DNA from 4 places in the Streptomyces sp. NPDC048275 genome. Region 1 is predicted to be linked to each of the others. Evidence: riboswitches for the same ligand, from Rfam matches in the RefSeq annotation. Region 1 holds a riboswitch; each other region holds the start of a gene.
What was found. A riboswitch is a leader RNA that binds a small molecule or an ion and turns the genes downstream of it on or off. The one in region 1 is predicted to bind cyclic di-AMP.
Positions count from the first base shown of each region.

Region 1 (7,355 bases):
CGGTGCCGAGGCCGAACTGGTCGTGGGTGACCCGGTCGCCGACCGCCAGTGAGACCACCGGCTTCTCGGAGACCCCGCGGCGCGTCGCGAAGCCGGAGGCGCCGGACGCCGCGGACCGCGAGCGCGAGGACGACAGCGAGGCCGCCACGCCGGAGACGGGACCCGACGACACCGGAGCTGTCGCACCCGTGCGCTTCCATTGCAGGTGCGCGTCCGGGATCTCCTCCAGGAAGCGGGACGGCGGGTTGTACGAGGGCTGGCCCCACGCGCTGCGCAGGGACGACCGGGTGAGATACAGCCGCTCCCGCGCGCGCGTGATGCCGACGTACGCGAGGCGCCGCTCCTCCTCCAGCTCCTTGACCTGTCCCAGCGCGCGCATGTGCGGGAAGACGCCGTCCTCCATGCCGGTGAGGAAGACGACCGGGAACTCGAGGCCCTTGGCGGTGTGCAGGGTCATCAGGGTGATGACGCCGTTGCCGTCCTCCTCGTCGGGGATCTGGTCGGAGTCGGCGACGAGGGCGACCCGCTCCAGGAAGTCGGAGAGTCCGCCCGATGCCTGCGCCTCGCCCTCGCCCTCACCGGTCTCCTGCTCGAATTCCAGGGCCACGGCGGCGAGTTCCTGAAGGTTCTCGATGCGTGTCTCGTCCTGCGGGTCGGTCGAGGCCTGCAGCTCGGCGAGATAGCCGGTGCGCTCGAGGACCGCCTCCAGGACGGTCGCCGGGCCCGCTCCGGAGTCGACGATCGTACGGAGGTCCTCCATGAGCGTGTTGAACCGCTTGACCGCGTTGGTCGAGCGCGCCGCCATCCCGTATGCCTCGTCGACGCGGCGCAGCGCCTGCGGGAAGCTGATCCGCTCGCGCTGCGAGAGCGCGTCGATCATCGCTTCCGCCCGCTCACCGATGCCCCGCTTGGGAACGTTGAGGATGCGACGCAGCGGGACCGAGTCCTCGGGGTTGGACAGGACCCTGAGGTACGCGAGGACGTCCCGGACCTCCTTGCGCTCGTAGAAGCGGACTCCGCCGACGACCTTGTAGGGCAGGCCGACGCGGATGAAGACTTCTTCGAAGACACGGGACTGGGCGTTCGTACGGTAGAAGACGGCGACGTCGCCCGCCTTGGCCTCACCCGCGTCGGTGAGACGGTCTATCTCGTCGGCGACGAACTGCGCCTCGTCGTGTTCGGTGTCGGCGACATACCCGGTGATGTGCGAACCCGCGCCCGCGTTGGTCCACAGGTTCTTGGGGCGGCGTGACTCATTGCGCTCGATGACCGCGTTGGCCGCACTGAGGATCGTCTGGGTGGAGCGGTAGTTCTGCTCCAGGAGGATCGTCGTGGCGTCCGGGTAGTCCTCCTCGAACTGGAGGATGTTGCGGATGGTCGCGCCGCGGAAGGCGTAGATCGACTGGTCGGCGTCGCCCACGACGCACAGCTCGGCGGGCTCGAGGTCGCCCTCGGCCGGCGGCGCGTCCTCGAGCCGGTCGCCGGTCGCCGGACCGACGAGCTCCCTGACCAGCGCATACTGCGCGTGGTTGGTGTCCTGATACTCGTCGACCAGGACGTGGCGGAAGCGGCGGCGGTAGTGCTCGGCGACATCCGGGAAGGCGCGGAGGAGGTTGACCGTCGTCATGATCAGGTCGTCGAAGTCGAGCGCGTTGGCCTCGCGCAGCCGCGACTGGTACATCGCGTACGCCTGGGCGAGGGTCTTCTCGAAGCCGTCGGTGGCCTGGGCGGCGAAGTCCTCCTCGTCGATCAGCTCGTTCTTCAGGTTCGAGATCTTGGCGCTGAACGACTTGGGCGGGAAGCGCTTCGGGTCGAGGTCCAGGTCGCGGCAGACCAGGGCCATCAGGCGCTTGCTGTCGGCGGCGTCGTAGATCGAGAAGGAGGAGGTGAAGCCGAGCCTCTTCGACTCACGGCGCAGGATCCGCACACACGCGCTGTGGAAGGTCATCACCCACATCGCGTTCGCGCGCGGGCCGACGAGCTGCTCGACGCGCTCCTTCATCTCGCCCGCGGCCTTGTTCGTGAAGGTGATCGCGAGGATCTGGCCGGGGTGGACATGGCGCTCGCCCAGCAGGTGCGCGATCCGGTGGGTGAGCACACGGGTCTTGCCGGAGCCGGCGCCGGCCACGATGAGCAGCGGGGAGCCGGAGTGCACCACGGCCGCTCGCTGGTTCTCGTTCAGCCCGTCGAGGAGCGCGGCCGGGTCCACGGCGGGGCGCGGGGCACCGTCGCGGTAGTACGCGTCCCGGTCCGGCGGCACGTCGAACTTCCCGCCGAACAGATCGTCCGGAATCGGCTCCGGTACGTGATCGTCCTCGGGCGGCGGCGGGGGCTCTTCCTCATGGCCCCGCGAGGGCTTGAGGTCCGCCAGGAAGCTGTCATCAAAGAGGCTGCTCATCGCTCTCCGAGTCTAGGCCGCCCCACTGACACCCCGCCGCCACCCCGCGAACTCGACCGGATTCCGTGACCCGGGACGGGCAGACCACCCCCGCCGCCGCCCCATCACCCTCCAGAATCACTCCATTACGGTCAGCAATCCGCCAGTAATGAATGGACAGAAAGCGAAAAACCATCACTTATCCCCCCAGGATTTCCCGCGCACAATAACGCCACCCAATAAGGTCACGAAAATGTATCGGGCATATCGCACATCAAACTTCACAGAAGCCACACGCATTGGCTAGCGTGCCGGGCAGGCCGCTCGACACTCACCGGCGAACGTCGCCGGGCCGTGCGGCCTCCGCCGAGTCCGGTGCGCCGTAAGGCAGTCGGAGCCGGGGACCCAACCGACCTTGGGGTGAATCGGTCCAACCGTCCTGGGGGACAAGGACCGTAGGGCAAACCTTCCGGAAGCACCCGCCCGAACCCGACAGCTAACTCGGTAGGCGGATCACGGAAGGAGTCGCCTCTCTTGGCGTCGCAACACAAGAGGAGTTCCAGGGGCGCGCGGGTAGCGGGCATACGGACTCCCGCCCTCGCCACGGCGGCCCTCACCTCCATGGCCCTGCTCTCCCAGACGGCCAACGCCGCGCCCTCGGCCGAGCCCAAGCCGAGCATCGAAGAGGTCGAGAAGAAGGTCAACGACCTCTACCACCAGGCCGAGACGGCCACCGAGAAGTACAACGCGACCAGGGAGAAGACCGCCAAGCAGCGCAAGCGCGTCGACGCTCTCCTCGACGACGTGGCCCAGCGCACCGAGAGTCTCAACACCGCGCGTGAGGAGCTGGGTTCGTTCGCCGCGGCCCAGTACCGCACCGGTGCCTCCGCCCCCGACACCGCGACCCTTCTGCTGGCCGACGACCCGCAGGACTACTTCGACCAGACCCAGCTGATGAGCCGTCTCACCACCCGCCAGAAGGCGGCCGTCGACGACTACATCACCGAGCAGGCCGACACCACGAAGAAGCGTGCGGAGGCCTCCGAGAGCCTGCAGACGCTCACCACCTCCGAGAACGCGCTGCAGACGTCCAAGACGGAGGTGCAGCGCAAGCTCACCGAGGCGCGCGAACTGCTGTCGAAGCTGACCGCCGAGGAGAAGGCGCGGCTCGCCGCGATCGAGAAGGAGAAGCAGGAAGAGGCCGACCGCAAGGCGGCGGAGCTGGCGCAGCAGCAGGCCGCCCAGGAGGCGGAGGAGAAGGCGCGCCAGGAGGCGGCGGCCCAGCAGCAGACGGACTCGTCGTCCGCGACCACGGGAAGCTCCGGCTCCTCCAGTTCCTCCGGGACCTCGGCCACCGACGCCTCGTACACCGCCAAGGCCGACAAGGCCATCGCCTTCGCCCGCGCCCAGATCGGCAAGCCGTACGTCTGGGGCGCGACCGGGCCCGGCTCGTACGACTGCTCCGGTCTCACCCAGGCCGCCTGGAAGGCCGCCGGCGTCACCCTCCCGCGCACCACCTGGGACCAGGTCACGGCGGGCACGACGGTCGCCCTCTCCGACATCAAGCCCGGTGACCTCGTCTTCTTCTACGACGACATCAGCCACGTCGGCCTCTACGTCGGCAACGGCATGATGATCCACGCCCCCAAGCCGGGTACGTACGTCCGCGAGGAGTCGATCTTCTACGCCGGCGAGTCGATCATCCACAGCGTGCTGCGTCCGGCGTAACGCCTTTGCCGCGGGGTACGCGCGCGTGAGACTCGTCGAGCTCCACGCGCGCGTGCCCCGCGGGCAACCGGTCCAAAGTTCCTTAGCATCAGGCCCATGCCAGCCACCTCCCCGCCCCGCACCCGGTGGGCCCGACTTCGCGTCTGGTGGGCGCGGCGTCCACCGGGCGACGGAGCCGCCGTCATGGCCACCGGCATCATCTCGGTCGGGCTGCATGAGACCGGCCACGAGACCCTGTCCCGTATCGCGCTGGTCCTGACGGCCGTCGCCTGGCTCGGGCTCGCCGCCGACTTCGTCGTACGGCTGCTGCGGGAGCGGGTGCGGTGGCTGGCGGAGGCCTGCACGCCGGGTGCACTCACCGCGGTCGCGGCAACCACCGTGCTCGGCACCCGACTCACCGCACTGGGCCGGCAGGAAGTGGCCGAGGCCCTGCTCGCCCTCTCGGCCGTGCTCTGGCCGGGGCTGCTCTTCCTGGTCGTACGGCACTTCAGGCCCCGTATGCCCGGTGCCGTGTTCCTCGGGTGTGTGGCCACGCAGGGGCTCGCGGTGCTGGGCGCGGTGCTCGCCACGGTCACCCACGCGGACTGGCTCGCGCACACAGCACTCGTGTTGTTCTGGCTGGGGATCGTGCTGTACGTGGTGGCGCTGCTCTGCTTCGACTTCCGGGAGGTCGCCACGGGGGCCGGGGACCACTGGATCGCGGGCGGCGCGCTGGCCATCTCGGCGCTGGCCGGGTCGAAGCTGATCGCCGCGCACCATGTGAACGTCTACCTGTGGAACGACGACGACAGCGGTGTGCTGCGCGCCGTGACCCTCGCCCTGGCCGTGCTCGCCCTCGGCTGGTACGGCGTCCTGGTCCTCGCGGAGCTGGGGTGGCCGCGCCCGCGCTACGACGTGCGGCGCTGGGCGACGGTGTTCCCGATGGGGATGACTGCGGCGGCGGCCCTGTCGGTCGCGGCCGCCGCCGGCGTCCCGTGGCTCAGGGGGACCGGGCAGGTACTGCTGTGGATCGCGGTCGCGGCCTGGCTGGCCGTCGCGGCGGGAGCCGTCGCGTCCGCGGCAGGCGGCGGGTCCTCGGGAGGCGAAGGAACCCCAGGAGGCGAAGGATCCCCGGGGAGCGGCGAATCCGCGGGAACCGTCAGGTCCAGAGGACCGCGATGAAGATGTTCGCGGTCGTCAGCAGCCCGACGAGCCCGAACAGGCCCTTGTCCACCTTCTCGTCGTCGCGCTTCACATAGATGAGGCCGAGGATCACGATCAGCAGGGCGAGCTTCACGCCGATCTTGATGTTGTTGACCGGGTTGTCGTCGGCCTGATCGAGGCCGACGAGGATGACGCCCGTGACCAGCATGGTCAGCGCGCCGTGCAGCATGGCGGGGACGAACCGGGCGGTTCCCTGGCCCATCGCCTTCATCTGGGTGAGGAAACCGCCGAGGAGCGAGGCGATGCCGATGATGTGCAGGCCGACGAAGAGATGGATGAGTACGTCCATGAGGCCGGAGCCTAATCGGCGGTACCCATCCTCCTTGTCACCGGCCCACCCCATGTAGACCCCTAGCAGTCGGGCACCCACCGTTGCCCCGGAACCACCCCATCGGTCATCACTCTGTGCGAAGTCGCCCGCGCGGGGCCGGGATCACGGTCTGATGCGGTCAGCCGGCGATCCAGTCGCGCCAGTTCCGTACATGGCGTCACCAAGGCATCACTCTCAGGTTTAGCGTCCTCCACCAGGTGACCGGCTCCCCACCGCCGCCCGGGCCAGGGGCGGCAGCCGGACACCACCGCCGAGAAGGTCCGGCGGCGGCTCGCTCCCCCTGTGCAGGCCGCCGCCGGACGCGTAACGGCTGACCGCGCTCGTCCTGGCGGTCGTCTCGTCTTGGCGGTCGTACGGAAGCCCCCGGGAAGGATGTGGGCCCTAGTGGCAGCGCACCGCAAGCCCAGACAGAGTTCGCTCGGCGGGAACACGGCCCGCACGGCCATGACCATCGCCCTCGCGGGAGCGGCGACGGCGACCGGCTTCGAGGGGACGGGGCACGCGGAGCCGCAACTGTCCCCGGCGCAGGTGAAGGCCAAGGTCGACAAGTTGTACGAGGAGGCGGAGATAGCCACCGAGAAGTACAACGGCGCGAAGGAGAAGGCCGACGCGGCGGGGCGGCGGCTGAGTTCGCTGCAGGACGAGGCGGCGCGCAAGCAGGACCGGCTCAACTCCGCGCGGGAGTCGCTGGGTGCGATCGCCGCGGCGCAGTACCGCAGCGGGGGCCTCGACCCGGCGCTGCAACTCGCGCTCTCCGGCGACCCCGACCAGTACCTCGAAGGGGCCGCGTTCGCCGAGCGGGCCGGAAGCCGGCAGTCTCAGGCGGTGGGCCTCGTACGCAAGCAGCTGCGGGAGATCGAACAGCTGCGCGGGGCCGCGCATGTCGAGCTGACCTCGCTCAAGTCGCGCCAGGCGGAACTGAAGCGGACCAAGCAGACCATCACCGGGAAGCTGGACGCGGCACGGCGGCTGATGTCGCAACTCACCGACGAGCAGCTCACGCGGCTCGGAGGCACCGGAGCGGCCGGGTACGCGGGGCAGCACGCCTCGCGCTCCGCCGCACGGGACCTGGGCCCCATGCCGTCCGGCTCCGCGGCGGCCCCCACCTCCCGTGCGGCGGCGGCCGTCTCGTACGCCTACGGGAAGCTCGGCAGCCCCTACGTCTGGGGCGCCACCGGGCCCGACGCCTTCGACTGTTCGGGGCTGTCCCAGGCCGCGTACCGCGCCGCGGGCATCTCGCTGCCGCGCACGACCTACGCCCAGATCAACGCCGGCCCCCGGGTCTCACGTTCCGAACTCCTCCCCGGTGACCTGGTGTTCTTCTACTCGGGCATCAGCCATGTGGGGATCTACGTCGGTGACGGCATGATGATCCACGCCCCGAATCCGTCGGCTCCCGTACGAGTGGCGCCGGTCGACGAGATGCCGTTCGCGGGGGCCACTCGGGTGGCGTGAAGGCATGAGGGCGCGTGGCCGAAGCCGTTCGGGCATGGTGGGGCGGGCGGGCGGATCGCGGTAGCGTCGGCCGTCCCGTCCGGCCGTTCGAGAGGTTCCGATGCCCTCCCCCCTGTTGCCGCCGCCCCCGCCGCCCGCGCACATCAGGACCTGGCCGGACCGGGCGGCGCTGCTGGCCGACCGGGGACGGGTGCTGGAGGAGCTGCGGAGACGGAGTCTCGGGGTGCACCGGGTGCTGCTGCTGTGGCTGCTGGCGCTCGC
Region 1 covers NZ_JBEZLR010000019.1:91,568-98,922, forward strand. The annotation lists gene pcrA (DNA helicase PcrA) at 1-2,398, opposite strand, end outside; cyclic di-AMP (ydaO/yuaA leader) riboswitch at 2,732-2,904, shown strand; gene AB0D57_RS14575 (NlpC/P60 family protein) at 2,912-4,105, shown strand; gene AB0D57_RS14580 (tellurite resistance/C4-dicarboxylate transporter family protein) at 4,202-5,266, shown strand; gene AB0D57_RS14585 (hypothetical protein) at 5,244-5,597, opposite strand; gene AB0D57_RS14590 (NlpC/P60 family protein) at 6,024-7,094, shown strand; gene AB0D57_RS14595 (hypothetical protein) at 7,195-7,355, shown strand, end outside.

Region 2 (7,355 bases), on a different contig from region 1:
GGCCCCGCGGCCAGGGAGTGCGCCACCAGCACGTGCAGGCACTTCACCCGGTCCGGCATGCCGCCGGCGCTCGGGAAGCCCTCCAGGACCTCCATGGCATCACGGCGGGCGATGTAGTCCTCGTGCGCGGCGCGGTAGGCGGCGGCCAGCTCGGGGTCGGTCGCCAGCCGGTCCGTCATCTCCTTCATGACGCCGTTGGCCTCGAGCGTGCCGATCGCCGAGGCGGCGCGCGGGCACGTCAGGTAGTACGTCGTCGGGAACGGCGTCCCGTCGGGGAGCCGGGGCGCCGTCTCCACCACGTCCGGCTGCCCGCAGGGACAGCGGTGCGCGATCGCGCGCAGTCCGCGCGGCGGTCGGCCGAGCTGCTGCTTGAAGGCCTCGACATCCGCGTCGGTCGGCTCGGTGCGCGGGGTGGGCGGCGGGGGCGTTTCCATGCCTGTGCTCAAGTCTCTTTCTTCGTCACTACGTCACTACGTCACTACGTCACTACGGCGGTACGGCGGTTCGGCGGTTCACCGGTCGGAGCGGTCGGACTTGTCGACGCCGTCCCAGACGTTGGCGTACCAAGGCCGGGCTGCCGCCCCCTGGTCAGTCCGCGACTGCTTCGCCGCGTCCGGGTCGATCACGATGTATCCGGTCTCGCCCGGCATCACATAATGCAGCCGCTCCCGGATCTGCTGCTCCGCGTACGCGTCGTCCTGCCAGCGTGCCTTGAGGTCGCGCAACTGCTCGACCCGCGCCCGGGCCTGCTCCCGCTGCCGCTCCAGGTCGGCGATCTCGGCGCGCTGGGACACGTACTGCCTTATCGGGTACGCGAGCGCCACGATCAGAGAACAGATGACGAGGGCGAGGAGCGCGGCCCTCCCGGTCAGCCGTGAACGGCGGGCCTGGCGCTTGGTCTGGGAGCGGTAGACCCGGGCGGCCGTCTGCTCACCGAGCAGCCGCAGCCTGGTCGCGGTGGAGAACCGGTCCCGGTCCTTCACGGCCATGAGTCCCGCCTCCCCGATACCTGTACCCACCTGGACGTGCGTACGTCCCCGCACACGGTACGGGACCGAGTACGGGGACGTACGTACGACGCTTCCTACGGCTGTTACGGCTGCAAGGCTCAGCCCTTGCTGTGCCCGTGGTCCGCAAAGCGGAACTGCGGGAACGCTCAGCCCTTGAAGCGCGGGAAGGCGCTGCGACCTGCGTACACCGCCGCGTCGTCGAGGATCTCCTCGATGCGCAGCAGCTGGTTGTACTTGGCGACGCGGTCCGAGCGGGCCGGGGCGCCGGTCTTGATCTGGCCGCAGTTCACCGCGACGGCGAGGTCGGCGATGGTGACGTCCTCGGTCTCGCCGGAGCGGTGGGACATCATGCACTTGAAGCCGTTGCGCTGGGCCATCTCGACGGCGTCCAGCGTCTCGGTCAGCGAGCCGATCTGGTTGACCTTGACGAGCAGGGCGTTCGCGGAGCCCTCCTCGATGCCGCGGGCCAGGCGCTCCGGGTTGGTGACGAAGAGGTCGTCGCCGACGATCTGGACCTTGTCGCCCAGCTTCTCGGTGATGACGTTCCAGCCGGCCCAGTCGTCCTCGTACAGCGGGTCCTCGATGGAGACGAGCGGGTACGCGGAGACGAGCTCCTCGTAGTACTCGGTCATCTCGGCGGCCGAGCGGGACTTGCCCTCGAACTCGTACTTGCCGTCCTTGTAGAACTCGGACGCGGCGACGTCGAGTGCGAGAGCGATCTGCTCGCCGGGGACGTAACCGGCCTGCTTGATGGCCTCGAGGATGAGGTCGAGCGCGGCGCGGTTGGACTCCAGGTTCGGGGCGAAGCCGCCCTCGTCGCCGAGGCCGGTGGACAGGCCCTTGGTCTTCAGCACCTTCTTGAGGGTGTGGTAGACCTCGGCGCCCCAGCGCAGGGCCTCGGAGAAGGACTCCGCGCCGATCGGGGCGATCATGAACTCCTGGATGTCGACGTTCGAGTCGGCGTGCGACCCGCCGTTCAGGATGTTCATCATCGGAACGGGCAGCAGGTGCGCGTTCGGGCCGCCCAGGTAGCGGAAGAGGGGGAGGTCGGACGCCTCGGAGGCGGCGTGCGCGACGGCGAGCGAGACGCCGAGGATGGCGTTGGCGCCGAGGGAGCCCTTGTTGTCGGTGGCGTCCAGGTCGAACATCGCCTGGTCGATCAGGCGCTGCTCGGTGGCGTCGTAGCCGACGAGCTCCGGGCCGATCTGCTCGATGACGGCGAGGACGGCCTTCTCGACACCCTTGCCCTGGTAACGGTTGGGGTCACCGTCACGGAGCTCGATGGCCTCGAAGGCGCCGGTGGAGGCGCCGGACGGAACGGCGGCACGACCCGTGCTGCCGTCGTCGAGGCCAACCTCGACCTCGACCGTGGGGTTGCCTCGGGAGTCCAGGATTTCCCGGGCTACGACGACGTCGATGGACGGCACGAGCATCTCCTTCTGGGATGTGACGCGGGTACGCGGGGCCGCGAGGCCCGCACGGCGCGGAGCCGCGTTCGGCTACGCGAGATGAGCCTAACCGGCTCGGAGGGATCGGCCAGCCGGTCGACCACCTCTTGGGCAGAACTGAGGGTAAACATTGTTCCCCCAGGGAACAAAAAGCCCCGCCCCGGCGCGTACGGGGGAACACGCGCCAGAGCGGGGAGCCCGTGGGGACGGGGGTGACCCTCACCGGGGTCTCCAGTGTGGAGACCCCTCTTATGAGGGGGCTGTCATTCAGCTGAGGGCAGCCGAGGTCACCCCAGGCCGGCCGAGGTCAGCCGAGGTGAAGCTGCTGACCCGGGTAGATGAAGTCCGCGTCGTCGACGATGTCCTTGTTCAGCTTGAACAGCTGCTGCCAGCCACCCTTGACGTTCTTCTTCTCGGCGATCGTGCTGAGGGAGTCACCCGCGACGACCTTGTACTCGCCGTCACCCTTCGCGACCTTCTCGCCGGTCGGGGTGGAGACGGTCTTCTCGGCGGCCGGGCGCTCCGCCGAACGGGAGGCGGGCTGCTCCGTCGTACGGGTGGTGCTCGCGCTCTGCGTGTCGGCCGAGGGCGAGCTGCTGCTCGCACCGCCGCCGTTCGGGGTGCTGGACAGGCCCGTGCCACAGGTCGGCCAGGCGCCCTTGCCCTGCCCGGCGAGGACCTTCTCGCCGATGGCGATCTGCTGGGACTTGGAGGCCTGGTCGGCGGTGGAGGCGTAGGCGGTGCCGCCGTACGCGGCCCAGGTGGAGGCCGAGAACTGCAGGCCGCCGTAGTAGCCGTTGCCGGTGTTGATGGACCAGTTACCGCCGGCCTCGCACTGGGCGACGGCGTCCCACTCGGAGTCGGTGGCGGCGGAGGCGCTGCCGGCCGCCATCAGCGGGGCGGCGATGGCCACACCGGTCACGCCGGCGAGCGTGGCGATGCGGGTAGTCCGATCGAAAGCGGTCGGGCGGCGGTGCTTGCCCTTGCTGGAAAGCAGCATGGAGTGATCCCCTCACCGACGCCTGCGAGGTGAGCTGTCGGGTTCGGGCGGGTGAGTGCCCGGCCGCGCGCTCTCGGCGCACGTCTTCACCCCAAGCCACTCCCGGTCAACTACCGGGCGTGGCACTTACCTTGGGTCCCCCGCTCCTGCCTACGGCGCTTGACGCGTCGACTGTTCCCGTACGGCCGCTGGCAGGATTCGGCGTTGCGATCGTCGGGGCCCGCTGTGGCGAGCGGTGATGACCGTAGACATGCGATCGGCGGAATTTCAAAGACGATCAGGGCTTCTGAGACTCATGTCTCACTCTGATCAAACCGGACATTCCGCAGCGAACCATGACGTGAACTCCCGCTACTTTTCGCCCGATTCAGCACCAACTGCAAGGCTCTGACCGGGGAGGATGAGGTCCGGATCGGCGCCGACCGTCCCCTCGTTCACGGCGTACAGCTCCGACCATCCGCCTTCGAGGTCAAGGGAGTCGGCGATGTTCCAGAGACTGTCCCCGACACGGACGACGTACGAGCCGTCGACGACGTCTCGGGACGCGCCGGAGTCGCGGGAGGCGTGTCGGCCGGAGGGGTCGCCGGTACGGCCGTCCGCCGAACTGCCGGTCGCGATACCGCTCGTGTCCTCGTCGGCACTGCCGCCGCGATGGCGCCCGGCGCTCGTCGTCGCACCCTCGGACGCACTCGACGAGTCGTCGCTCTGACCCGACTTGCCCGACTTATCACTCTTCGCCGTGGCTGTGGACGAGCTGTCGGAATCCTGAGAGTCGGAGTCACTCTTGCCGCCGGACGACGTGGCGGCCTTCGTCGTGTTCTTGGTCGCACCCGAGGACGAGTCGGACGACGGCGAGTCGGATGAGTCCGACGAATCGGAAGAACCGGATGAATTCGACGAGCCGGACGAGCCATCCGCCACACCCGTGTCGACCTCGAACTCGGCCGAGTTCGCACTGAGCCCGGAGAGCGGTCCGCAGGTGGGCCAGGCGACGAGGCCCTTGTCGTCAAGAAGCCGTTCGGCGAGGGCTATCTGCTGCGAGCGACTGGCCTGGTCAGCGCTGGGCGCGTAGCTGAGGCCGCCGTACTTCTCCCAGTTCTCCTGGGTCACTTGCAGGCCGCCGTAGTACCCGTTGCCGTTGTCGGCACTCCACTCGCCGCCGCTCTCGCACTCCGCGACCCGGTCCCACGTGGTGCCGTCGGCCGCACTCGCACCGGTGGCACCGAGCAACGGGATGGCGATGGCCGATCCGGTCACTCCTGCCGCGACGATGAGGGCCGGAGCCTGACGGGGGCGACGATGGCGGCCGTTCCCGGAGAGCATGCGGAAGCCTTTCGCGTGACAGCAGATGACTGCGCGACGTATGAGTCGCGTTGACGACTGAACGTATCCGCACCCGAACACTTGTCACAAGTCGATGCAGCGCAGATCACGTGAAGATCACAGAGTTGAGCGACCGTCACCTTTTCGTGACCGGGTGATCATGATCCAGACATGACTACGGACCCGGTGTGAACTCCACCGGAAGAGTGCGCAATCCCCGCATAATGAGGCCACCGCGCCAGCGCAAATCGGCCGAATCTCCCGCGAGTTGGAGGTCGGGGAGGCGGGTGAGGAGAGTGGAGAGCGCGGTCTGCCCCTCCAGCCGGGCGAGGGGAGCGCCGAGGCAGTAGTGGATGCCGTGGCCGTAGCCGAGGTGTTGGTTGTCACGCCGGGAGAGGTCGAGCGTGTCCGGCCGGTCGAACCGTTCAGGGTCGCGATCCGCCGCGGCGAGTACGACGAGAACGGGGTCGCCGGGCGCGATGTTCTGCCCGCCGATGCTGACGGCCTCGGTCGCGAACCGCCAGGTGGCGAGTTCGACGGGGCCGTCGTAGCGCAGGAGTTCCTCGACACCGGTTACCAGCAGCGCCGTCTCCTTGGCGGCGAGGGACGCCTGCAGCCGCTGTCGCTGCTCGGGGTGGGTGAGCAGGGCGTAGGTGCCGTTGCCGATCAGGTTCACGGTCGTCTCGAAACCTGCGAACAAGAGGATGAAGGCCATCGCCGCGGCCTCGTTCTCGGTGAGGTGCTCGCCGTGGTCGGAGGCGCGGATGAGGCCGGAGATGAGGTCTTCGCCGGGGGCGGGCGTGTCGGGGAGAGCCTCGCGCTTCTTGTGGATGAGCTCGGAGAGGTATCCGCGCATCTTCTTGACGGACCGCGCGACCCCGCCCCGCGGCCCCCCGCCGTGCCGGATCATCATCCCCGCCCAGTCCCGGAAGTCGTCCTGGTCCTCGCGGGGGACACCCAGCAGGTCGCAGATGGCGTAGATGGGGAGCGGGAAGGCGAACTCGTGGATGAGGTCGGCGGAGCCCTTGTCGGCGAACTGGTCGATGAGGTGGTCGGTGAGCTCCTGCACACGCGGCGCGAACTCCGCCACTCGTCGCGGTGTGAACGCCTTGCTGACGAGCCGCCGCAGCCGGGTGTGGTCCGGCGGATCGATGTTCAGCAGATGCGTCATCAGCTCGGCTTTCCGCTCCCCCGGAATGCCCGTCTTCCCCTTCGCGTGCGCGGGTTCGTCGTGATGGGCCGGGTTTTTGGACAGCCGCGCGTCGGCGAGCGCCTGCTTGGCATCCGCGTAACGGGTGACGAGCCAGGCCTCCACCCCGCTGGGGAGCCGCGTTCTGTGCACGGGGGCGTGCTCCCTCAACCAGGCGTACGCCGGGTACGGGTTGGTGGCGAACTCCCAGGTGAAGAGTTCCGGGGCGGGGCTGAACGGCGGGGGCTGGTCGGTCACGCCCTGACGGTATCCGGAGGTACGGCGCCCGCAACTCCGTGGTTCGCCGCCAGGAGCCGGCGGAAACCGGGGTGGGCGCGCGCTCCGCCGCCATGGCCTCCCGCCCGCTTCACCCCAGACTCTCCGTACATGACCTGCTGTTTGACTCGGCGGCTCATAACCTCCCTAAATCGCGCCGTGGACCCCGAAATACTCAGATCCAGCTTCGCGGTCGTCGAGAGACGCGCCGAGTTCGCGGTCAAGTACTTCTACTCGCATCTCTTCCGGCACCACCCGGACCTCCGCGGGCTCTTCCCGCTGGACTTTCCGGAGGACATGCAGCGGCAGCGCGACCGGTTGTTCGCGGCGCTCACGTATGTGATGGAGCGGCTGGAGGATCCGGCGCTGCCGGGCTACTTGCGGGAGCTGGGGCGGGATCACCGGAAGTATCTGGCCGAGCCGGAACACTATGCCGCCGTGGGGGCGAGTCTGCTCGCCGCGTTCGCCGTCGTCGCGGGGGCGACGTGGAACGCGGAGACCGAGAAGGCCTGGGGCGAGGCGTACGGAGCGATCACCAACGTCATGCTTCAGGGCGCGTGGGAGGCGCAGCACGCGGGTGAACCGCCCTGGTGGGACGCCGAGGTGGTGAACCGGGCGCTGCACGGCGAGGATCTCGTCGTGCTGACCCTGCGACCGCAGCACCGACTCCGCTACTTCCCCGGTCAGTACGTCAGCGTCAACAACCCCCATCTGCCGGGCATTTGGCGGCCGTACTCACTGGGCAACGCGCCCCGCGCCGACCACACCCTCGACCTGCACATCAGCCGTGTCGAGGGCGGGGTGCTCTCCACCGCCCTGGTCCGGCGCACCCGGGCGGGCGACATCCTGCGGCTCGGCGCGCCCGGCGGCGGGCTGATCCTGCGCACGCCCATCGTGCGGCCGCTCACCTTCATCGCGGCCGGCACGGGGTGGGCCCCCGTCAAGGCGCTGCTGCAGCAACTCGACGACACACACGAGGTGAGGCTGTTCCTCGTCGCCCGCGATACCTCGTACCTCTACGACCGGTCCGCCGTGGAGCGTTTACAGGCCCGGCTCACCCGGCTCACGGTCACGTTCATCACCCCGGCGCCCGGCCGCCCCAGGACCCA
Region 2 covers NZ_JBEZLR010000115.1:19,770-27,124, forward strand. The annotation lists gene AB0D57_RS40630 (DUF501 domain-containing protein) at 1-434, opposite strand, end outside; gene AB0D57_RS40635 (septum formation initiator family protein) at 513-989, opposite strand; gene eno (phosphopyruvate hydratase) at 1,157-2,443, opposite strand; gene AB0D57_RS40645 (transglycosylase family protein) at 2,766-3,458, opposite strand; cyclic di-AMP (ydaO/yuaA leader) riboswitch at 3,463-3,626, opposite strand; gene AB0D57_RS40650 (transglycosylase family protein) at 3,810-4,781, opposite strand; gene AB0D57_RS40655 (cytochrome P450) at 4,957-6,228, opposite strand; gene AB0D57_RS40660 (globin domain-containing protein) at 6,406-7,355, shown strand, end outside.
Region 2: another riboswitch for cyclic di-AMP. It lies ahead of AB0D57_RS40645 (transglycosylase family protein); the one in region 1 lies ahead of AB0D57_RS14575 (NlpC/P60 family protein).

Region 3 (7,355 bases), on a different contig from region 1:
CAAATACGTCGGGCCGATCGACGGGCACGACGTGGGCGCCGTGGAGTCCGCGCTGCGACGCGCGAAACGCTTCCACGGGCCGGTGGTCATCCACTGTCTGACGGAGAAGGGGCGCGGTTACGAGCCCGCGCTCGCGCACGAGGAGGACCACTTCCATACGGTCGGCGTGATGGACCCGCTCACCTGCGAGCCCCTCGCACCCTCCAACGGGCCTTCCTGGACCTCGGTGTTCGGCGACGAGATCGTCAGGATCGGGGAGGAACGCGAGGACGTCGTGGCGATCACGGCGGCCATGCTGCATCCGGTGGGACTCGGGAAGTTCGCCGAGAGGTTCCCCGACCGGGTGTGGGACGTCGGGATCGCCGAGCAGCACGCCGCGGTGTCCGCGGCCGGGCTCGCGACGGGCGGCCTCCATCCCGTCGTCGCCGTCTACGCCACCTTCCTCAACCGGGCCTTCGACCAGCTGCTGATGGACGTCGCGCTGCACCGCTGTGGCGTGACCTTCGTGCTCGACCGGGCCGGGGTCACCGGCGTCGACGGGGCCTCGCACAACGGCATGTGGGACATGTCGATCCTCCAGGTCGTGCCCGGCCTGAGGATCGCCGCGCCGCGCGACGCCGACCAGCTGCGGGCCCAGCTGCGAGAGGCGGTCGCCGTCGACGACGCGCCGACGCTGGTCCGCTTCCCGAAGGAGTCGGTGGGGCCGGAGATTCCGGCGGTCGGCCATGTCGGCGGGCTGGACGTGCTGCGCCGTGCGGACCGGCCGGAGGTGCTGCTCGTCGCTGTCGGCGTCATGGCGCCCGTCTGCCTCCAGGCCGCCGAGCTGCTCGAAGCCCGCGGCATCGGCTGCACCGTCGTCGACCCGCGCTGGGTCAAACCCGTCGACCCGGCACTGCCCGGCCTGGCCGCCGAGCACCGGCTCGTCGCGGTCGTCGAGGACAACAGCCGGGCGGCCGGGGTCGGCGCGGCGGTCGCGTTGGCGCTCGGGGACGCCGAAGTCGACGTGCCCGTACGAAGGTTCGGCATCCCGGAGCAGTTCCTCGCGCACGCCAAGCGAGCGGAGGTGCTGGCGGACATCGGTCTCACGCCCGTCGAGATCGCCGGACGGATTGGTGCCTGCCTGGCTGTCAAGGACGAGCTGTCGAAGGACGAGCCGTCGAAGGATCAGCCGTCGAAGGATCGGCGGCCCGGGCGTGACCTGTTCAGGGACGAGCTGCCCATGGATGAGTTGTCCAAGGAGAAACAGGAATGACCGATCCTGCTCAGAAGCGGGAGTTCGACCTCGGCGCGCTGCTGGCCGAGCGCGGAGCCGAGCGCTACGAGCTGCACACCAAGTACCTGAACCACCAGCTCCCGCGCATGCTGCACACCATCGGCTTCGACAAGGTGTACGAGCGGGCCGAGGGCGCGCACTTCTGGGACGCGGACGGCAACGACTACCTGGACATGCTCGCCGGGTTCGGGGTGATGGGCCTCGGCCGCCATCACCCCGTCGTCCGCCAGGCGCTGCACGACGTCCTGGACGCCTCGCTCGCCGACCTGACCCGCTTCGACTGCCAGCCCCTGCCCGGGCTGCTCGCCGAGAAGCTGCTCACCCACAGCCCGCACCTGGACCGGGTGTTCTTCGGCAACAGCGGTACGGAGGCCGTGGAGACCGCGCTGAAGTTCGCCCGGTACGCCACCGGCAAGCCTCGGATCCTCTACTGCTCGCACGCCTTCCACGGCCTGACCACCGGCTCGCTCTCCGTCAACGGTGAGGACGGGTTCCGCGACGGCTTCGCCCCGCTGCTCCCCGACACGGCCGTCCCGCTCGGCGATCTCGACGCCCTGGCACGGGAGCTGAAGAAGGGCGACGTCGCCGCGCTCATCGTCGAGCCCATCCAGGGCAAGGGTGTGCACGAGGGCCCGCCCGGCTATCTGCGCGCCGCCCAGGAACTGCTGCACAAGCACAAGGCGCTGCTCATCGCGGACGAGGTGCAGACCGGGCTCGGGCGGACCGGGGACTTCTACGCCTACCAGCACGAGGAGGGCGTCGAGCCGGACCTGGTGTGCGTGGCCAAGGCGCTCTCCGGCGGCTATGTGCCGGTCGGAGCGACACTCGGCAAGGACTGGATCTTCAAGAAGGTCTACTCGTCGATCGACCGGGTCCTCGTCCACTCGGCGAGCTTCGGATCGAACGCACAGGCCATGGCGGCGGGACTGGCCGTGCTCTCCGTGATGGAGAACGAACAGACCGTGGCCCATGCCCGGGCCATGGGCGAGCGGCTGAAGTCCCGGCTCGCGGCGCTCGTGGACACGTACGAGCTGCTGAGCGACGTACGCGGCCGGGGTCTGATGATCGGCATCGAGTTCGGGCGGCCCAAGTCGCTGAAACTGCGGAGCCGTTGGACCATGCTGCAGGCCGCGCGCAAGGGGCTGTTCGCGCAGATGGTCGTCGTCCCGCTGCTCCAGCGGCACCACATCCTCACCCAGGTCTCCGGCGATCACCTGGAGGTGATCAAGTTGATCCCGCCGCTGATCATCGACGAGCGGGACGTGGATCGGTTCGTGGCGGCTTTCACCGCCGTGATGGACGACGCGCACAGCGGCGGCGGGCTGATGTGGGACTTCGGGAAGACGCTGGTGAAGCAGGCGGTGGCCATCCGGTAAGGGGGTGCGCCTGGGGCGGGCCCTTGGCCAGGGCCCGCCTCTGTAGCGTCAGAGGGCCTCTACGTCAGAGGGCCACTGCCTCGGAGTCCCTTGCCTCAGAGGCAAGAAATTTGCCCACTAGGCAAAGCTGCGGCTCAATGGACACATGAGCCCTGCAGAGCCGGGGGCGGCCGGAACACCGCCCGAGTCCGGGACAGCCGAGGTGCTGCCCGCCGTCGCACCGCAGCTGCGTGAGCTGCGCCGCCGCGCCTCGCTGACCCTGGAGGCCGCGGCCCGTGCCGCCGGGCTCTCAGCCGCCCACCTCTCCCGGTTGGAGACGGGGCAGCGCCAGCCGTCGCTGCCGATGCTGCTCGCACTCGCTCGCATCTACGGTACGACGGTCTCGGAGCTGCTCGGTGAGACGGTCGTCGAGCGGGACGCGATCGTGCGGGCCCCCGACATGGAGCCGACCAAGGCGGGCGGCTGGACGTACTGGCAGGCCGGCGCCCCGGGACGCGGGATGCAGGCCCTGCGGGTGCACGTGCCGTACGGCTCGCAGGGCGACATCGTGCGCGTCCACCCCGGCGAGGAGTGGCTCTACGTCCTCCAGGGGGGGCTACGGCTGCGCCTCGGGGACACCGCGCAGGTGCTCGCGCCCGGAGACAGCGCGCACTTCGACTCGCTGACCCCGCACCGCATCGCGGCCGCCGATCACTCGGGGGCCGAGCTCCTCTTCGTACACACCTTGCTGCAGAGCCCTACCGCCACGCTGTGCCTCGGCCCGGCGGCAGGGCACCCGACGACCATGGGAGAGATGTCATGACGGAACCCCAGGCGCAACCCCAGGCCGAGCCCCAGGAGCCCGGCAGGCGGCGATCCATGGATGACAAGTTCCCCCGCGCGCTGTGGGTGCGGCTGATCATCTATGTTGCCGTCGGCCACCTCTTCGCGGCCTTCATCTACCTGCTGTTCACGCTGGGTGCGCAGAACCAGTAGATCTTCCTCGTCCCCGGGGGGATCGGTCCGGGCCTTCGGGGCTGTCTGCGGGGCTCAGTCCAGCAGGCGCTCGCGCAGACGCTCCCGCAGCTCCGGAGTGATGCGCAGCGCTTGCTCCAGGTAGGTGTCCACGCCGCCCCAGGTCTCCTCGATGGTGTCGAAGGCCGCCGTCAGATATTCGGCGCGTGCGTCGAACAGCGGGCTGAGCAGCTCCATGACCTCGGGGGAGCGGGCCGACTCCGAGGTGCCGCTGCGGCGGACCTTGTAGCGACGGTGCGTCGCGTTCGACTCCAGGTAGTCGGTCACGATGGCGTCGCGCTCGACGTCCAGGGCGAGGAGTGTCACCGCTATGGACAGGCCCGCGCGGTCCTTGCCCGCCGCGCAGTGCATCAGCGCGGGCACGCTGTCCTCGGCCAGGGAGTGCAGCACCTGGGAGTGCTCGGGTGTGCGCTCCTTGATGATCGTGCGGTAGGAAGCGATCATCCGGTTGGCCGCCTTGCCGTCGCCGAGGTGTGCGCGCAACTGGGCGATGTCGCCGTCACGGACCATTTGCCAGAACTCGCTGCCGTCGGCCGGGTCGGTCAGCGGAAGGTTCACGTTCCGTACACCCGCCAGCTCGACGTCCGGTCCCTCCAGCTTCTGGTCCGCGGCATTGCGGAAGTCGAAGATCGTGTGCAGCCCGAGCGAGGAGAGGAACGCGGCGTCCTCCTCCGTCGCGTGCGCGAGATGGCCGCTGCGGAACAGCCGGCCGTACCGCACCCGCCGGCCGTCCTTGGTGGGCAGGCCGCCCACGTCCCGGAAGTTGCGCACTCCGGCCAGCTCGGGCTCGGTCGACGGGACCTGCTGCGTCACGGGGGCTCCTCCCATTGGGCCGTCGGCGCTGCTCGTCGACGGGGGCGCGCTCTCCGACGATACGACATGGGTTCCTCGGGCAATGAAGTTGTCCACAGGCGTCGCCTCGGGTGTGAGACGCCCTTGGCGATGGTGGTGCTGGAGCCACTCACGAACGTCAACTACCGCTTTGCGGACGCCGGTTGAATCAGCGAGATCAAGTTGTGGCCATCTGTCCGACTGTGTCGCATGTGACTGTTCTGGACGAATTGCCGCCTTAGTTCAAACTGGGCCTGGAATAAAGCATCGTGGTTCGACCTGCGTGAGCAGCGTCATATTCGTGACGATGCGTTGTGTCCCCTTTTTCTCAACCTGCTCGAATTCTCGGGTTATTGAGGGGTCGGAATGGTCGCCTATTCACGGAGGGTGACGGGAATTCCGGCATGGATCAAGAAAGGTATGTACACAGCAGATCCACACAGTTGTCGACGCGCTCTCATCTCGCTTACGTTCGCCCTCAATCCGGACGGACGCCCAATCCTGCCGCCGCCCGGAATCCGCACTCACCCGAACTCGGCAGGAGCGGGGGACCCGCAGGTACCACGCCTGTTCCGGTCTCCGGAACGGCTAGGGGTTCAGTCGCGCATTCGCGCGGCCGGGCATCTCCAGCCCGCACCCGACAGCTCACCTCGCAGGCGCCGGAGAGGAATTCGTCATGCCCGCGAAGGGTAAGCACCGCCGTCCGAAAGCCCAGCGTTTCACCCGCTCGATCGCCGTGGCCGGAACGGGTGGCGCCGCGCTCGCGCTGCCGCTGATGGGGGCGGCCGGCGCCCACGCCGCGACCCCGACGACCGGCGTTTCGTCGGCCCCGGAGAAGAGTGCGGCGGCTTTGGGGAAGGCTGCGGCGGTTTCCGGCAAGTCCGCGGCCGACTCGTCGAAGACCGCGACCGCCGCGACGAAGACCTATGCGGTGAAGGCCGGCGACTATCTCCTGAAGATCGCCGACGAGCAGGACGTCAACGGTGGCTGGAGGCAGCTCTACTCCGACAACCGCACGGCCATCGGCAGCGACCCGTCGCTGATCCACCCGGGCCTGAAGCTGACGATCGGCGAGAAGGCCGCGTCGGCCGGTGCCGCGAAGTCCCCCTCGAAGGCGTCCACGAAGTCCACGCCGTCGTCCAGCAAGGCGAACGCGCCCAAGATACAGACCACGGACACCACGGGCCCCGTGGATTCCACGGATTCCACGAGCACCGCGGCCTCCACGGACATCCAGTCCACGGACACCGCGAGCGCCTCCGGCTACACCGTGCCCGTCGAGGGCGCCATCGTCGGCACCAACTACAAGGTGGCCGGCAGCATGTGGTCCAGCGGCTACCACACCGGTGTGGACTTCGTCGTCCCGACCGGCACCACCATCAAGTCCATCGCCGCGGGCACCGTCGTCTCCGCCGGCTGGGGTGGCGCGTACGGCAACCAGGTCGTCATCCAGCACGCCGACGGCCAGTACTCGCAGTACGCCCACCTGTCCTCGCTCTCCGTCTCGGCGGGCCAGACCGTGACCGAGGGCCAGCAGATCGGCCTCTCCGGCGCGACCGGCAACGTCACCGGTCCGCACCTGCACTTCGAGATCCGCACCACGCCGGACTACGGCTCGGACGTGGACCCGGTCGCGTACCTGCGCTCGCACGGTGTCGCCGTCGGCTGACGCCCTTGCTCGCCTCTGAAGGCCGGACCCCATGATCCCTGGGGTCCGGCCTTCGGCGTTTCAGAGACAGGGATCCATGGGCGACCCATGAGCGATCCACGAAGGAGCTATGACCGGAAGATTGCGCCCCCTGCTGGTTCATGATCCGCGCATTGCGGTCTTGTGGCGGCGGTGTACGAGGTATCGACAGGCGCGCCACGGCGACACCATAGTGATCTCCCGCAAGCGCTTTCTATGTCTTCGGAGGTTCCCGTGCCCGGCGTCGACCGACGCACCGCCGTCAAGGGCGCCGCGGCCGCAGCCGCGTCCGTCGCTCTGCTGTTCGTGGGCGCGCCTGCTGTTGTCGCGTCCGGGGACTCGAATGTCGTACGGCCCGATGACAGGCGTCTCGCGTACGAGGGCCACTGGGGACGTACCGCCGAGGCCGCCGCCACCGTCAACTCCGGGTCCCGGCTGCGGTTCCGCTTCACCGGCGGCACGCTGCACGCCCTCTTCGACGTATCGTCGATCACCGTGCCCGCGCAGATTTATGTGTCGGTGGACGGTGGGCCGAAGCGGTTGTACGACGTCGACCGGCCCGACATCGACATCGCTCTGTCGGGCCGGGGGACGCACACCGCCGAGATCTCCGTGAAGGACGTCTTCTCGCGAGCCAACCGCTGGACTCCGCCGCTGGAGACGGGGGTCGTCCTCACGGGTCTGCGGCTGGACGAGGGGGCGCGACCGCTTCCCGAACGACCTTTACGGGAGATGCAGTTGGCCTTTTACGGAGATTCCATCACCCAAGGCGTCATGGCGCTGTGCGAGGTGAACACCTCCGACTGCGCCGACGGCACGGTCGCGTATCCGACCCTGGTCGCCGACAAGCTGCACGCCTCCCTCACGCAGGTCGGCTTCGGCAGACAGGGCGTCATCCAGGCCGGCAACGGGGGAGTCCCGGCCGCCGGAGCCGCGTACGACTGGAACTACGCGGATTCCAGGGCGGATTCGGACCGCCGTGCCGATGTGATCGTTGTGAACCAGGGGACGAACGACGCGGCGTTCGGCCGCGAGGAGTTCCGGGCCGCGTACCGCGCCTACCTGGACCAGCTGCGGTCCGCGGCCCCGCGCGCCCGCATTCTCGCGCTGCGGCCCTTCAACGGTACGCATGGCGATGACATCGCCGCCGTCGTCGGTGAACTCGCCGACCGGC
Region 3 covers NZ_JBEZLR010000002.1:167,977-175,331, forward strand. The annotation lists gene dxs (1-deoxy-D-xylulose-5-phosphate synthase) at 1-1,252, shown strand, start outside; gene AB0D57_RS02100 (aspartate aminotransferase family protein) at 1,249-2,649, shown strand; gene AB0D57_RS02105 (XRE family transcriptional regulator) at 2,795-3,451, shown strand; gene AB0D57_RS02110 (DUF6126 family protein) at 3,508-3,624, shown strand; gene AB0D57_RS02115 (tyrosine-protein phosphatase) at 3,679-4,476, opposite strand; cyclic di-AMP (ydaO/yuaA leader) riboswitch at 5,010-5,166, shown strand; gene AB0D57_RS02120 (LysM peptidoglycan-binding domain-containing M23 family metallopeptidase) at 5,171-6,163, shown strand; gene AB0D57_RS02125 (SGNH/GDSL hydrolase family protein) at 6,416-7,355, shown strand, end outside.
Region 3: another riboswitch for cyclic di-AMP. It lies ahead of AB0D57_RS02120 (LysM peptidoglycan-binding domain-containing M23 family metallopeptidase); the one in region 1 lies ahead of AB0D57_RS14575 (NlpC/P60 family protein).

Region 4 (7,355 bases), on a different contig from region 1:
GAGACGGTTCGACGTGTGGGTATTGCCACATCATGGGTGGCGGACCGTCCCGCTAGGGTCTGTGCACTGCCTACAAAACGACCACCCTCACGACCACCTTCAGGGCCCGGAGGCACCAGCATGGCGGGATCGCCGTTCGCGTGGATCGACGAGCAGGCGCACCGGCGCCAACAGGCCGGACTCGTCCGCACCCTGCGCCCGCGCCCCGCGGACTCTCCCATGCTCGATCTGGCGAGCAACGACTACCTCGGCCTCGCCCGCCACCCCGAGGTCACGGCGGCCGCCGCGGACGCGGCCCACCGCTGGGGCGCCGGTGCCACTGGCTCCCGGCTCGTCACCGGCACGACCGAACTTCACGGCGAGCTCGAACGGGAGCTCGCCGACTTCTGCGGCTTCGAGTCCGCGCTCGTCTTCTCCTCGGGTTACGCGGCGAATCTCGCCGCGGTCACCACGCTCGCGCCCCACGGCTCGCTCATCGTCTCGGACGCGGGCAACCACGCCTCGCTCATCGACGGCTGCCGGCTCGCCCGCGGCGTCACCCAAGTGGTCGCGCACGCCGATCCCGACGCCGTGCGCAAGGCACTCGGAACCCACGAGGGTCCCGCCCTGGCCGTCTCCGACACCGTCTTCTCGGTGGACGGCGACGCGGCCCCGCTGTCCGGGCTCGCCACCGCCTGCCGGGAGCACGGAGCCGCGCTCCTCGTCGACGACGCGCACGGGCTCGGTGTCCTGGGCGACGGCGGCCGGGGCGCCCCGCACGCGGCGGGGCTCGCGGGCGACCCGGACCTTGTCGTGACCGCGACGCTCTCCAAGTCGTTCGGCAGCCAGGGCGGCGCCGTTCTCGGCCCCGCCCGGGTCATCGACCATGTGATCAACGCTGCGCGCACGTTCATCTTCGACACCGGTCTGGCGCCCGCGGCGGCGGGCGCGGCTCTCGCGGCGCTGCGGCTGCTGCGCCGCGAGCCGGAGCGTGCCGCACGGGCCCGTGAGGTGGCGACGGCGCTGCACACCCGGCTGACGGCAGAGGGCCTGGAAGCCGTACGACCGGACGCGGCCGTGGTCTCCGTGCGCGCGCCGTCACCCGAGCGGGCCGTGCGGTGGGCGGCCGACTGCCGTGCGGCGGGACTCGCCGTCGGCTGCTTCCGTCCCCCCTCCGTGCCCGACGGCGTCTCCCGGCTGCGGCTGACCGCCCGCGCCGACCTCACCGACGCGCAGATCGCACACGCCGTACGGGTGATCAGCGGGCATCGGTGAACGGGGTGGGCGTCAGCTCAGTCCCGCGATGAATCCCCTCCAGGTCGCAGGGGCGAAGACCAGAGCGGGGCCCGCCTTGTTCTTGGAGTCGCGCACGGCCACGAGTCCGGCCCAGGGGCCTGGGCCCGGTCGTGCCGTCTCGACGCAGTTGTTCATTCCGGTACTGCGGCTGCTGCGCAGCCACCGCACGTCGTGGAGTGAAGCACTGGAAGGTACGTACCGAGGCATTGCGGACATGGTGCCTCCTCACGCGCCGTCACGTAGCACGGCGATGTAATCCAACGAGTCCTCGGGCGAAAGGGCGTGGATCTGCAGGGCGTTGAAGGCCTCGGTGTAGGCCTGGAGGTCTTCTTTCCGCTCGAGGTAGAGGCTACTCGTCAAGTGGTCGAGAACAACCACATCCAGATCAGTTGTGTTCGGAAATGAGAAAATAACGAAAGGTCCGGTGACTCCGATGTGTGCCCCCGCGGCGAACGGCAGGACCTGAAGCCGCACTTGGGGAAGAGCGGCGGCCTCCCGCAGCCGGTCGAGTTGCCGTGACATGACCTCCGGTCCGCCGACCTCGCGTCGTAATACCGCCTCGTCCAGGACCGCGCTCAGTTCCAGCGGCGGAATCGAACGCAACACGTCCTGGCGGGCGAGGCGCACCTCGACGAGCGCGTCGAGCTTGCCGTCCTCGAGACCGCCGACGGCGGCCCGGGTCACCTCCCGGGCGTACTCGGGAGTCTGCAGCAGCCCCGGTACCACCGAGGTCTCCAGCGTGCGTATTCCGCTGGCCTGGGACTCCAGACTGATGAAATCGCGGTATGTCGGCGGCAGGACTCCGCGGTAGGCGTGCCACCAGTGGTGCCGCCCGTTACCCTCGGAGCCCGCCAACCCGACCAGGAGTTCCCGTAATTCGGGCTCGTCGACGGCGTAGGCGTCCAGAAGGCGCTGGACGTCCGCCGGCTTCACCCCGCTGATGCCGGTTTCGATCCGGCTCACCTTCGACTGATGCCAGCCGACCAGACGGGCGGCCTCACCACTGGTGAGGCCCGCACCGGCGCGCAGCGCGCGCAGTTCGGCACCGAGCTTGCGGCGGCGTACCGCGGGACCGTGCTGCATGGCCGTACTCCTTACTCCCTCCGGGCCGCCCAAATGCGGTCTGCCGTCGCAGAGTTCACCGCTTCGAGCGACAGATATATGCATATCTCGGTGGATCGCTCCCGGGACCGGCCCAGTGATGGCAGTCTGGCGCGAAGCACCAGTCCGGGACCGTACTCGAACCATCCGCTCCTTGTCGGACTCCGGTCCCGTGGGAAAGGGACGACGTCGCCATGGCAGATCACCATGAAGCATCCGTCACTCTGCCGAGCGATCCCGCCTCGGTCTCCGCGGCCCGGAAATTTGTCGCCGAAGTATTGGCCGAATGGGGCCTGCCGTGCGACGCCGAAGTCGCCGACACCGTACGGCTGATCGTGTCCGAACTAGCCACCAACGCCGTCCAGCACACTTTCGGGCAGTCGCCCACCTTCAGGGTGGATGTCCGGCTCGACCGAGACGAACGCCTGCGCCTCGGCGTCACCGACAGCCACCCGCGCTTTCCGAAACGCCTGCCCGCCGCCGTCCAACAGGACAACGGACGCGGCATGGTGATCATCCGTTGGCTCACCGCCGAGTGCGGCGGCAGACTTCTCGTGCGGCCCACCCGGGAGGGCGGCAAGACGGTCTCCATCGAACTGCCGTGGGCGGTGCCGGCGCAGCCGGTGACGGCCGGGGGACCACAAGAGCCGTAAGAAAGCCGATCAGTTGTCGGGCCTGTGCTGTGCCGCACGTCCGAAGGCGCCGCGCAGCAAGGCCCGGAAGGCATCGGCCGCCGGCGTCGGACGGTCGGTCCGGTGGACGACGGAGATCGTGCGCCGCAGGTCCCCCGGCTCGAGCAGGCGCAGCCCCACCGGAGTCGCCGCGGTCCTGGCCACCATCTCCGGTACGACCGCGACCCCGAGCCCCGCGCTGACCAGCGCGCACACCAGGGCGTACCCGGGAGTCTCGACCCGCACCGACGGCGTGGCACCGGCCCGGGCCAGCGCGGCCTCCACGCCCTGTCGCGGTGGATGATCCGGGGCCATGCTGATCAGTGGCTGTCCGGCGAGTTCGGTCAGCGGCAGCCGCGCCGAACCGCCCGCCAGGACGTGCCCCGGCGCGGTCACGAGGACCAACTCCTCGACCAGCACCGGCTCCGCGCGCACCGACGAGGGGAGGCGCACGGGGTCCGCGGGCTCGTAGGCGTGGGTCAGCGCGAGGTCCACCTCGCCCGCCGCCACCGCCGAAACACCGTCCGGGGGCTCACAGTTCGCGACCGTGAGCTGTACGTCCGGGTGCGCCCGGCGGAAGGCGCTGAGCACCGGCGGCAGTAGATGGATACCCGCCGTCTGGAAGGTGCCGAGCCGCAGAGTGCCGCCGGACAGCCCGGCCAGCCCGGCCAGTTCGTGCCGGGCCCGCTCCATCTCGTCGAGAATCCGGCGGGCTCGCGCCACGAGCAGCTCGCCCGCGTCCGTGAGCCGCGCCCCGCGATGGGACCGCACCAGGAGGCTCGCGCCCGCCTCCCGCTCCAGCTTCGCCAGCTGCTGGGAGAGCGCGGGCGGCGTGTACCCGAGGCGCTCGGCGGCCCGGGTGATCGATCCCGCCTCGGCGACCGCCACCAGGGCCGCGAGCCGCGTCGGGTCGTACATAGTGCCCCTCCTGACCTTCCCGGGGCTCGAAACACCGCCTCTGCGTCTGAACGAGTGCCTGGACGAGTGCCTGGACGAGTGCCTGGACGACGGTCTAAACGACTGCTTAAGACTGACCCAGGATATTCGACATACCTGTTGAAGGCCTGGTCCGGGCAGCCTGGTGGCCATGGACTCACAGCTCATCGCCTTCACCGGGGTCGCCGCGGGCATGGTCGCCATGCCGGGCGCGGACTTCGCCGTCGTCGTACGCAATGCCCTGGTCTCCCGCAGGGCCGGGGTCGCGTGCGCGCTCGGGATCACCGGCGGGCTGCTCCTGCACACGGCGCTGGCGGTCGCCGGGGTCGCCGCGGTCCTCGCGGCCGTGCCCGCGCTGTTCCGGGCGCTGCAGCTGCTCGGCGGCGCCTATGTGCTGTACCTCGGCGTACGGACCTTGTGGGGGCTGCGGCGGCCGAGCGGGGCGGTGGTCGAAGGGGCGGATTCGGGTGCGGGCCCGCTGCGGCAGGGTTTCGTCACCAACGCGCTCAACCCGAAGGCGCCCATCACGTTCCTCAGCCTGCTGCCGCAGTTCGTACCCGTGGGCAGCTCCGCGATGCCCCGCACGCTGCTGCTGGCGCTGATCGTGGTCGTCCTGGCCCTGGTGTGGTTCCCGGCGGTCGCGTTGCTGGTGGACCGGCTCGGCCGCCTGCTGCGCAGGCCGCGCGCCGCCCGCGTCGTGGCGGCGGCCACCGGCACCGCACTCACCGTTCTCGGCGTGGTGCTCCTTGTGGAGCCTCTTCGGTCCTGACGACGGTACGCCGGACCAGTCGCGGCAGCGCGCCCCACAGCGCCAGATAGGCGACCAGTGTGCCCGCGCTCGCGGCGATCCCGGGCCCCCGCCCGACCGCCACGTCCACGACGAGCAGCACCGATCCCGTGATCGCCAGCATGAGAACGCCCATACCTAACGTGGTCAGGGCGGAGGAGACTCGCACGATGGTCGGCTTGGCACCTTGCCCGAACAGCAACCGGTGCACGGCCGGAGGCGCCGTGAACAGGGCGGTGGCCAGCACGGCCAGCAGGAGCGTCGCGACGTACGTGGCCCGCTGCATCGTGTCGAGGGACGGGAAGCGCGGGGTGAAGGCCAGGGTCAGCAGGAAGGCGAAGAGAATCTGCACCCCGGCCTGCGTGACGCGCAGTTCCTGGAGCAGTTCGCCGAAGTTGCGGTCGGCGCGTTCGAGGGGCGTCTCGTCGCGATCTGTGGGGGGACGTTGCTCGGCCATGGAGTACGAGTAACCGATTCATCCCGTTTCATGCCCCGAGGGGGCGACGGCGCGGCCGCCGTCACCCCCGCGGGCAGATCAGCTGACCCGGCCGTACCACACGCTCTTGGTCCAGATCTTCTGGAGCTTCACGACCTCCCCCGTCTTCGGGGAGTGCCAGATCTTTCCCTTCCCGGCGTAGATGCCGACGTGGTACACGCTGCTGCCCGAGTGGAAGAACACGAGGTCTCCGGCCTTGCGTTTCGAGGCGGAGACATGGCGGGACTTGTTGTACTGCGCCGCGGCCGTACGAGGCAGCTTCTTGCCTGCCTTCTTGTACGAGTAGAGCGTGAGCCCGGAGCAGTCGAAGCGGCGTGGCCCGGCGGCACCGTACTGGTACGGGGAGCCCTTCTTGGAAGCCGCGACCTGGAGTGCCTTCGTCGCCACAGTGGCCGCCTCGGCGTCGGATGCGACGCCCGGGACCACGAGCCCGCCGCCGACGGCGGCGAGGGTGAGCGCGGAGGCCGTACCGGCCCGCGTCCACAGCGACGGAACACGATTGAGCGCAGTCATGCGCAACCCTTCGTCAGCCGCCTGTGAAGGATGACCTGTCGGATTCGGGCTGGCGAAGTAGCCCGGCCGCGTACTGCGGCTTCACCCCAAGGTCCGTCCGGATCTCTCCGGCGGACCGTCGTGCTGGGTCCTCCACTCCTGCCGATGCACATCTGTCGACCGGTCATCCGGGGGCGGCAGGACTCGGCGTCCGCCCGGACCGCCCCGCCGCTGTGGCGGGGGCTTGTCGTCGAAGGGATCTTCACGCATGCCAGTCAGAAAATCCGAGCGGAACCGGCGATTTGTGGGGTTAGTCACCACTCACCCGTTCGGGTGGACACTCTTCCGTTCGAGGGCTGTTGGGGCTATCGATGACGCTTTCACCAGCACCGGAGCCTTCTGTTCCGCTTCTGGGTTACGCGCGTTGCGCAACTTCTGCGGGTCTCCGAAAGGACCCGCGTCTACTCCATCAGGGGGTAATCCGGTTGGTCCGTTTGAAGCCCGGGCCGGACGCGTCAACTCTCCGCGCCGGGCGGCAGGGTGACGCGGGCCGCCCGCCGCTCGCCGTCGAGGACCCGCAGGGCCTGCGCCAGGGTCGGGGCGTGCACCTCGCTCTCGCCCCGCTGGTGCATCAGCGCGAGGGCGTCGCGCAGTGCCGTCGCTTTCCCTACGAGTGCCTGCGCGGCGCGCAGCCCGCGGTAGGTGTCTCCCGGCCGGGCCGGGTTGATACGGCCGAGCAGGTCGACCACGTCGAGGTAACGGTCGATCAGCTCGGCCTCGGCACGGGTCAGTGCGGGCAGTGGGGGCAGTTCGGGCACCATCGGCGGATCACCTCGCGTCGGGTGTGGCATTCCTCGCGCCCGGTGCGGTGTGCGGGGTCTTGCGGCTCGGGATGATCCCGTCCACCAGTCCGTACGCCAACGCCGCCTGCGCGTCCAGGATCGTGTCCCGCTCGATGTCGGCGGCGACTTGCTCAGGACTCTGCCCCGTGTGGCGTACGAGCATGTCCTCCAGCAGCCTGCGAGTGCGCATCAATTCCTCGGCCTGCAGGGCCAGATCGCTCGCCTGACCCTGTACCGGCCCGGCCAGTGAAGGCTGGTGGATCAGCACCCGGGCACCCGGCAGCGCGAACCGCTTGCCCGGCGTGCCGCAGGCCAGCAGGACGGCGGCGGTCGACGCGGCCTGCCCCAGGCACACGGTCTGCACGTCGCAGGTGACGAACCGCATCGTGTCGTAGAGCGCCGTCATCGCGCTGAACGAGCCGCCGGGAGAGTTGATGTACAGCGAGATGTCCTGGTCCGGCGCGAGGTACTCAAGGTGCATGAACTGCGCCATCACATCGTTCGCCGACGTGTCGTCGATCGGGGTCCCGAGGAACACGATCCGCTCATCGAGCAGCTTCGAGTACGGATCGAGGGTCCGGGGCCCCGCACTCGTGCGCTCGGTGAACTCGGGCAGGACATAGCGGGCGGACGGGCTGTCCATGGTGCGCGCCTCCTCTGGTCGACTTCTGTAAAAAATGTACAGGACGTACGTCTGGCGGGGGGCGAGGCATGCTGAGAGCGAAAACGGCGGCGCCCCCGACCGGGAGTCGGCC
Region 4 covers NZ_JBEZLR010000078.1:14,799-22,153, forward strand. The annotation lists gene AB0D57_RS34190 (8-amino-7-oxononanoate synthase) at 121-1,254, shown strand; gene AB0D57_RS34195 (DUF397 domain-containing protein) at 1,267-1,491, opposite strand; gene AB0D57_RS34200 (helix-turn-helix transcriptional regulator) at 1,501-2,358, opposite strand; gene AB0D57_RS34205 (ATP-binding protein) at 2,571-3,029, shown strand; gene AB0D57_RS34210 (LysR family transcriptional regulator) at 3,039-3,965, opposite strand; gene AB0D57_RS34215 (LysE family translocator) at 4,135-4,752, shown strand; gene AB0D57_RS34220 (DUF6328 family protein) at 4,706-5,227, opposite strand; gene AB0D57_RS34225 (C40 family peptidase) at 5,306-5,779, opposite strand; cyclic di-AMP (ydaO/yuaA leader) riboswitch at 5,783-5,978, opposite strand; gene AB0D57_RS34230 (hypothetical protein) at 6,274-6,579, opposite strand; gene AB0D57_RS34235 (ATP-dependent Clp protease proteolytic subunit) at 6,587-7,243, opposite strand.
Region 4: another riboswitch for cyclic di-AMP. It lies ahead of AB0D57_RS34225 (C40 family peptidase); the one in region 1 lies ahead of AB0D57_RS14575 (NlpC/P60 family protein).